2 regions of the Nonomuraea sp. NPDC047529 genome follow, and region 2 is predicted to be linked to the other one. Evidence: riboswitches for the same ligand, from Rfam matches in the RefSeq annotation. Region 2 holds a riboswitch; the other holds the start of a gene.

Region 1 (4,234 bases), on a different contig from region 2:
CCGCCGCGGCCGGTGTAGAGCACCGGGTAGTGCGGGGCCAGCCGCCTGGCCAGGTAGTTGGCCGACAGGATGGCCTGCTCGGTGGCCGCCGTGAGGCCCTCGGCGCCCATCATGCGCACGTACGCCCACGAGATCGGCAGGATGCCCGCCGAGCCGTACGGGGCGGCCGAGACCGGGCCGACCGGGCCGCCGTCGCGCAGCGGGTGGCCGGGCAGGTAGGCCGCCAGGTGGCCGCGGACCGCGACCGGACCGACGCCGGGGCCGCCGCCGCCGTGCGGGATGCAGAACGTCTTGTGCAGGTTGAGGTGGGACACGTCGGCGCCGAACTCGCCGGGCTTGGCCAGGCCCACCAGGGCGTTGAGGTTGGCGCCGTCGACGTAGACCTGGCCGCCGGCCTCGTGCACCTTGGCGCAGACCTCGGTGATCGACTCCTCGTACACGCCGTGCGTGGACGGGTACGTCACCATGATCGCGGCCAGCCGCTCGCGGTGCTTGGCGATCTTGGCGTCGAGGTCGGCCAGGTCGACGTTCCCGTCGCTGTCGCAGGCCACGACCACGACCCGCATGCCCGCCATGACGGCGCTGGCCGCGTTCGTGCCGTGCGCCGAGGACGGGATCAGGCACACGTCGCGCTCGGTGTCGCCGTTGGCCTGGTGGTAGGCGCGGATGGCCAGCAGGCCGGCGAACTCGCCCTGGGAGCCCGCGTTCGGCTGGATGGAGACCGCGTCGTAGCCGGTCACCTCGGCCAGCCAGCCCTCCAGCGTGCCGATGAGGTCCCGGTAGCCCTCGGTCTGGGCCTCCGGCGCGTACGGGTGCACGCCCGCGAACTCCGGCCAGGTGATCGGCTCCATCTCGGTGGTCGCGTTCAGCTTCATCGTGCAGGAGCCGAGCGGGATCATCGAACGGTCGAGCGCGATGTCCTTGTCCTGGAGCCTGCGCAGGTAGCGCAGCATCGCGGTCTCGGAGCGGTGGCTGTGGAAGACCGGGTGGGTCAGGAAGTCCGACTCGCGCAGCAGGTCGGCCGGCAGCGCGTCGGCCGCCAGGTCCACGTCCGCGTCCGCGCGCTCGACGCCGAAGGCGGCCCACACCTTGACCAGCTCGGCCGCGCCGGTCTTCTCGTCACAGGCGACGGAGACGTGGTCGTCACCGGCCTGCCACAGGTTGACGCCCCGCTCGGCGGCGGCGGCGACCACCTCGGCGGCCCGGCCGGGCACGCGGACGAGCACGGTGTCGAAGAACTCTCCGTGCACGACCTCCAGGCCGGCCTCGCGCAGCCCGCCGGCCAGCGCGACGGCGTGCCGGTGCACCCGCCGGGCGATCCGGCGCAGGCCCTCGGGGCCGTGGTAGACGGCGTACATGCCGGCGATCACGGCCAGCAGGACCTGGGCGGTGCAGATGTTGCTGGTGGCCTTCTCGCGGCGGATGTGCTGCTCGCGGGTCTGCAGGGCCAGCCGGTAGGCGGGGTCGCCGTCGACGTCGACCGACACGCCGACCAGGCGGCCGGGCATCTGCCGCTGCAGGCCCTCGCGTACGGACATGTAGGCCGCGTGCGGCCCGCCGAAGCCGAAGGAGACGCCGAAGCGCTGGGAGGAGCCGACGGCGATGTCGGCGCCCAGCTCGCCGGGGGCGGCCACGAGCGTGAGGGCCAGCAGGTCGGCGGCGGCCACGACGAGCGCGCCCGCCTCGTGCGCCCTGGCGGCCACGTCGCGGAAGTCGCGCAGGCGGCCCGAGGCGCCCGGGTACTGCACCAGCACGCCGAAGCACTCGGGCAGGTCGCCGTCGAGGTCGTGCTCGACCAGCGTGATGCCGAGCGGCTCGGCGCGGGTGGCCAGCACGGCCTTGGTCTGGGGCAGCGTGTCGGCGTCGACGACGAACACGTCGCTCTTGGACCTGCCCGCCCGGCGGGCCAGCGTCATGGCCTCGGCCGCGGCGGTGCTCTCGTCCAGCAGGGAGGCGCCGGCGACGTCGAGGCCGGTCAGGTCGGAGACGACCGTCTGGAAGTTCAGCAGCGCCTCCAGGCGGCCCTGCGAGATCTCCGGCTGGTACGGCGTGTAGGCGGTGTACCAGCCCGGGTTCTCCAGCAGGTTGCGCCGGATGACGGCGGGCGTGACGGTGTCGTAGTAGCCCAGTCCGATCATGGACGTCAGCACCCGGTTGCGGGAGGCCAGCTCGCGCAGCTCGGCGATGGCCTCGGTCTCGCTCGCGGCGGGCGGGAGCTGGAGCCGGTCCTTGGCCCTGATGGCCTCGGGGACGGCCACGGCCACCAGATCGCCGACGGACTCGAAGCCCACGGCCTCGAGCATGCGCTGCTGCTCGGACTCCGATGGGCCGATGTGCCGGGACGAGAACGGCGGAGCGGACAGGTCGGTCATGGAGGTTGCCTCCTGAGGCGTGGAGACCGGCGCCGGGGCGCGGGCGAGTGCCGGATCTCCCCCTCTGTCAGCGCGACGTCATCGCGACCTGAGAGCTTCACCCCGCCGTGGGGCTTGCACCGTCGGTGAGGTGCGCCTGGCGGACGCACCTGCTTTCCAGAGTTGCCTCGCCCGAGCGGTACGGGATGCCTGAGAGATTCCGGGGAGGGTTGCTCCTTCGGCGCCCCAGGACCGAAGCCCAGGGACTCTCCCGCACGGGGTCGTCAGCCTTACTCTGTCCTAGATTACTACGGTGTGTTCAGCGGTTCAGCTCACCCCGTGCGGCGTGCGCGACGCCGCTTGGCGAGCTCGTCAGTGGGATGGTCGGCCGGGACGCTGTCCTCGACCGCCGCCCGTTCCCCCGGCAGCTCCGCGAGGGAGCCCTCGACCTCGCGCCAGACCCGACCGAGCGCGATGCCGAACACGCCCTGCCCGCCCTGGAGGAGATCGATCACCTCGTCGGCCGAGGTGCACTCGTAGACGCTGACTCCGTCGCTCATGAGCGTGATCTGCGCGAGGTCGGCGACCCCGCGGTCACGCAGGTGCTGCACCGCGGTGCGGATCTGCTGCAACGACACGCCCGTGTCGAGCAGCCGCTTGACGACCTTGAGCACCAGGATGTCGCGGAAGCTGTAGAGCCGCTGCGAACCCGAGCCGTGCGCGGCTCTTATCGTGGGCTCCACCAGGCCGGTACGCGCCCAGTAGTCGAGCTGCCTGTAGGTGATGCCGGCCGCCGAGCAGGCCGTGGGCCCGCGGTATCCGATGTCGGCGGGCAGCGTCGTGGGCTGCTCGTCGAAGAGCAGGCCCTGCTCTCCGGCACGCTGCCGCGCGCTCTCGCGCCGCACCGGATCTTCCTGGCCGGCCGTCTTTCCCTCGCCGCTGCTGACCGCCACGCGGACCTCCGGCTTTCTCTCATCCCGCGGCCTGATCTGGGGGTTCGTAAAGGGCGACCACGGGTTTCACTTGCACCGTAGGACCGTGACCATGCTCAGTCAACGATCCGGCTCGGCGCGTCGTGAAGCGTAAATGCACTGAAATACCTACCCCGCCCTGCCGAAGTCCTCGGGAGTGATCGTGTCAAGGAACTCCCTGAACTTCTCCACCTCGTCCTCCTGGTCGTCCGGGATGATCACACCGGCCTCCTGGACCACCTCTTCGCTGGCGAAGATGCGGGCGCCGGTGCGCAGGGCCAGGGCGATCGAGTCGGACGGCCTGGCGCTCACCTCCACGCCGTTGGAGAACACAAGGTCGGCGAAGAAGATACCGTCACGCAGGGCCACGATGTTGACCGCGCGCAGCCCGACGCCGAGCGCGCTCAGCACGTCCCTGAACAGGTCGTGGGTGAGCGGCCGGGGCGGCGGCTCCTCGGCCTGCGCCAGGGCGATCGCGGTCGCCTCGGTCATGCCGATCCAGATCGGAAGGAACCGTTCCCCGTGTGCCTCCTTGAGCAAGACGATCGGCTGATTTGTGGGCATCTCAACTCGAACGCCCACGACCTCCATCTGCAACACGGGCTGCTCCGTATTCGACCGGCCGGTCGCCCGGCACAGCTGTTGACTGGGTCGCTTCTGCTACACGCTTATGCATTTCAACGTAACACCCGGCAGGCCTGGAATGTGCCCCGGCCTTCCAGCTCTGTGCCCTCAGCGGCCCAGGACAGACCTGACCCCGCTGCGCACCAGAGAGGCGTGCAGGTCGAGCAGGAGCTGGGACAGCTCCCTGGCGGCCTCGTCGGCCTCGCCGATGGCTCCGGGGGCGCGCCGCTTGAGTATGGGCGCGACGGTCTGCTCGACCAGGCCGCACTCCCGCTCGGCGGCGGCCTT
Region 2 (4,234 bases):
GGGATCTCACGGGTGCCGAACAGCGTGACCGTGCCCGAGGCGCGCATCTCGGCCAGGCGGGCGTCGATGGAGTCGACGTCGACCAGCTCGGGCTTCTCGCCGGACAGGCCCAGCAGCACCGCCTTGTCGCTGCCGTGGCCCTTGCCGGTCAGGCCGAGCGAGCCGTACAGGATGACCTCGACGCGGGCCACGCGGGGGAGCAGGCCGTCGTCGTGCAGACCACGGGCGAACTTGTGCGCGGCGGCCATCGGGCCGCCGGTGTGGGAGCTGGACGGTCCGATGCCGATCTTGAAGAGGTCGAAGACGCTGATCGCCATTGATGGGCGCCCTTCAGTTCAGGAAGTGCCGGGGCCCGCCGCGGGCCCCGGCGTTGGTGTCAGGACTCGCCTGAGGTGAGCGCGGTGTACTCCTCGGCGGACAGCAGGTCCTCCGCGTCGCCTTCCATGCGCACGCGGAACATCCAGCCGTCGCCGTACGGGTCGCTGTTGGCCAGGGACGGGTCGTCGACCACGGCCTGGTTCACCTCGACGATCTCGCCGCCGACGGGCGAGTAGATCTCGCTCACCGACTTGGTGGACTCGACCTCGCCGACCGAGTCACCCGTCTCGACGGTCGAACCGACCTCGGGGAGCTGCACGAAGACGACGTCACCAAGAGCCTCGGCGGCGAAGGCCGTGATGCCGACGGTCACGGTGATGCCGTCGTCCACGCCCGACACCCACTCGTGCTCCTTGGTGTAGTTCAGGTCGTCAGGGATGTTGCTCACTTGTTCCTCCTGTAGAAGGGCAGCTCGACCAGGTCCATAGGTTCTTGGCTGCCCCGGATGTCCACGGCCAGACCTGTGTCGACCCCGGCGTCCACGTAGGCCATCGCGATGGGCTTCCCCAGGGTCTGGGAGGGCGCACCGCTGGTGACCTCGCCGACGACGGCGCCGTCGCGGGTGACCGGGTAGCCGTGACGCGGCACCCGGCGGCCCTGGGCGACCAGGCCGACGAGGCGGCGGCGGGGCTGGTCGTCCTTGACCGCCTCCAGCGCCGCCCGGCCGACGAAGTCACCGGGCTTGTCGAATTTCACCACTCTGCCCAGCCCCGCGTCGAACGGGGTCAGGTCGGAGCTCAGCTCGTTGCCGTAGAGCGGCATGCCGGCCTCCAGCCTGAGGGTGTCGCGGCTGGACAGACCGGCGGCCTTGAGCCCGTGCGGCTCGCCGGCCGCCTCCAGGGCGCGCCAGAGCGGCACGGCGTCCTGGTTGGCGACGAACAGCTCGAAGCCGTCCTCGCCGGTGTAGCCGGTACGGGCGATGAGCGCCTGGCGGCCGTCGACCTGGCCGGGCAGGCCCGCGTAGTACTTGAGGCCGTCGAGGTCGGCGTCGGTGAGCGTGGCCAGGATCTCCTGGGCCCTCGGGCCCTGGATGGCGATGAGGGCGTACTGCTGGGAGCGGTCATCGACCACCGCGTCATACGACTTCGTACGATTTTTCAGCTCTTCTAGGACCTTGTCGGAGTTCGAGGCGTTGGCCACCACCATGAACTCCTCGTCCGCCAGCCGGTAGACGATCAGGTCGTCGAGCACCCCGCCGCGCTCGTCCACGATCATCGTGTACCTGGCCCGGCCGGGCGCGAGCGCCGACAGGTGGCCGACCAGCGCGTAGTCGAGGGCGTCTGCGGCCTGCGGACCGGTCAGGAAGATCTCACCCATGTGCGAGAGGTCGAACAGCCCGGCCGCCTCGCGTACGGCTTTGTGCTCCGCCGACTCGCTGCCGTACCGGAGCGGCATGAGCCACCCGGCGAAGTCGGTCAGCGTGGCGCCTAGGGCCTCGTGGACGTCTCGTAGCGGCGTAGGTCGGGACATTTGTCGCACCTCAGGACAGGATTGGATGCCAGCATCCTCCCCCTCTGTCATGGATGCCTGAGAGCTTCGCCCGAGTTTTACCGGACTTTCACCTTCGGCGAGGCCCCCAGGGCCTGCTTTCCAGAGGTCACCTCCCCGTAAGAACGCCTTACAGGGCTGCCGCGCGGTCCTTTGCCTTGAGAGGTTCGCGGGGAGGGCTTGCTCCTTCAGGGACCCTGACCGGATGTCAGAGTGCTCTCCCGCACGGTTTCGCCGGTGATGTCCGTCAGCCTAGTGCCGACATGGGGGTGTTGTCGCGCTTCGCCCCTGGATCTCGCCGGCACACCGCACGCAGCGAAAAGCGGCCGCGGCCCCGGAGAGGCGGGGCCGCGGCCGCGTTGGTGGCCGCGCGCGAGCCGGTCATGGCAGGTCAGCTCGCACGCGGCAGCCTGGACGCGGACCGGCGCGACCCGGCCCGCGTGGGGATCAGGCGCGCGCCCAGAGGGCGGGCACGTTCGGCGGCTCCCAGCCCGGCAGGCTGGTGTGCGCCTGGAGGCAGCGGTAGCTGACCCCCTGGTAAGTGACGACGTCTCCGGCCGTGTACGACTTGTAAGCCGTCCAGGTGGTGCCCTGGCCGTCCCCTCCGACGGTCAGGGTGAAGGAGGCGGAGTGGTCCGCCGTCGCCCCGTCGCCGTTGATCCCTATGGTGTACGTCCCCGCCGCGGCGCCGCCGGTGGTGGCGACCGTGACGGTGGACGACTGGCCCGCCTGGATCGTGGACGGGCTGAAGGAGACGGTGACCCCGCTCGGCACGTTCCCGGCGGAGAGCGCGACGCTCTGCGCCTGGCCGGACGTGACCTGGGTACTGACCGCCGCGGTAGCCGACTGACCGGCCTGGACCGATGCCGACGACGGGGTCACCGAGATCGAGTAGTCGTTCTCCGTGGGCGTGCTGGTGCCCACGGCGAGCTTCCATATGGCGTACGCGATGGCGTCGGAGTTGCGGTCGAGCGCCGTGGTGTTGATGGCGCTCGGGTAGCTGTCGCACGCGCTGTGGTAGCAGCGGTCGAACGCCTGCCCGGCCGAGCCGCCCCACTTGGCGGCCTGCGCCGAGCTCTTGACCGCCCCGGCCCCCGTGGCCAGGCCGCCGACCCGGACACCGGCGCTCTTGAAGGAGGCGTGGTCGCTGCGGCCGTCGCCTTCCCTGTCACCCTCGGTCTGCAGGCCGATGGTGGCGAAGTAGTCGTTGAAGGTCCGCTGGATCGCCGCGTCGTCGTCGTAGACGAAGTAACCGGCGTTGGTCGAGGCGATCATGTCGAAGTTCAGGTACACCTCGACGCCGCTCGCGCCGCCGTTCTGCACGTAGTACCTGGACCCGACCATGCCCGCCTCTTCGGCGCCCCACCAGCCGAACCGCACGTGCTTGGTGAGCGTGGGCCTGCGGGCGGCGAGGGTGAGGGCGTTCTCCAGGAGCGCGGCCGAGCCGGAACCGTTGTCGTTGATCCCGGGGCCGGCCGCGACGCTGTCGAGGTGGGCGCCGAGCATCACGGTCTGGTTGGCCGGGCCGCCCGGCCAGTCGGCGATCAGGTTGCTGCCGCCGCTGAAGCTCTGCACCCGGGTGGTGAACCCGGCCGCGTCGAGCTTGCCCTTGATGTAGTTGATCGAGGCGGTGAAGCCCGGCCTGCCCGAGGCGCGGTTGCCGCCGTTGCTCGTGGCGATGGACTGCAACTGGCTCAGATGCGCCGTGACGTTCGAGACGGGGATGTCAGGCGGGGGGTCGGCGGCGGCGCCGGCCGGTCCGGCCGGCGAGGTGAGGGTCAGGGCCAGCGCGGCGGTGGCCGCGGCGCCCAACCTGAGCATGGCGTTCACGATCTGTGGCTCCTGAAGGGGCTCAAGGGGGCTGGGCGGCCACCCCGGCGTGGCCGCCCAGGTCGTGCGACTTAGACCGGCTGCCAGAGGGCAGGGGTGTTGGGCGGCTCCCAGCCCGGCAGGCTGGTGTGCGCCTGGAGGCAGCGGTAGCTGACGCCCTGGTAGGTGACGGTCTGCCCGGCCGTGTAGGCCGTGTAGGTCTGCCACGTGGTGCCCTGGCCGCCGCCCACCGTCAGGCTGAAGGAGGCCGAGTGGTCGGCGCTCGCGCCGTCGGCGTTCAGGCTGATCGTGTACGTGCTGGGCGTCACACCGCTCGTGGTCGCGAACGTCACCGTGGACGACTGCCCGGCGGTGATCGTGGACGGGCTGAAGCTGACCGTCACGCCCGAGGGCACGTTGCTCGCCGACAGGGCGATGCTCTGCGCCTGACCGGCGGTGACCTGCGTGCTGACCGTGGCGGTGGCCGACTGACCGGCCTGGACCGAGGCCGACGACGGGGTCACGCCGAAGGAGTAGTCGTTCGGCGAGCTCTGCCCGA

Evidence for each region. A riboswitch is a leader RNA that binds a small molecule or an ion and turns the genes downstream of it on or off. The one in region 2 is predicted to bind glycine.
Region 1: it holds a riboswitch for glycine, as region 2 does, so the genes downstream of both, gcvP (aminomethyl-transferring glycine dehydrogenase) here and gcvT (glycine cleavage system aminomethyltransferase GcvT) in region 2, are expected to answer to the same signal.

The regions. Positions count from the first base shown of each region.
Region 1 covers NZ_JBEYTJ010000025.1:121,711-125,944, reverse strand. The annotation lists gene gcvP (aminomethyl-transferring glycine dehydrogenase) at 1-2,372, opposite strand, end outside; glycine riboswitch at 2,539-2,635, opposite strand; gene ABZ815_RS32990 (MerR family transcriptional regulator) at 2,684-3,304, opposite strand; gene ABZ815_RS32985 (bifunctional nuclease family protein) at 3,452-3,922, opposite strand; gene ABZ815_RS32980 (MerR family transcriptional regulator) at 4,055-4,234, opposite strand, start outside.
Region 2 covers NZ_JBEYTJ010000003.1:326,422-330,655, forward strand. The annotation lists gene ABZ815_RS08055 (L-serine ammonia-lyase) at 1-317, opposite strand, end outside; gene gcvH (glycine cleavage system protein GcvH) at 377-766, opposite strand; gene gcvT (glycine cleavage system aminomethyltransferase GcvT) at 763-1,848, opposite strand; glycine riboswitch at 1,883-1,982, opposite strand; glycine riboswitch at 2,003-2,100, opposite strand; gene ABZ815_RS08070 (M28 family peptidase) at 2,314-3,687, opposite strand; gene ABZ815_RS08075 (M4 family metallopeptidase) at 3,768-4,234, opposite strand, start outside.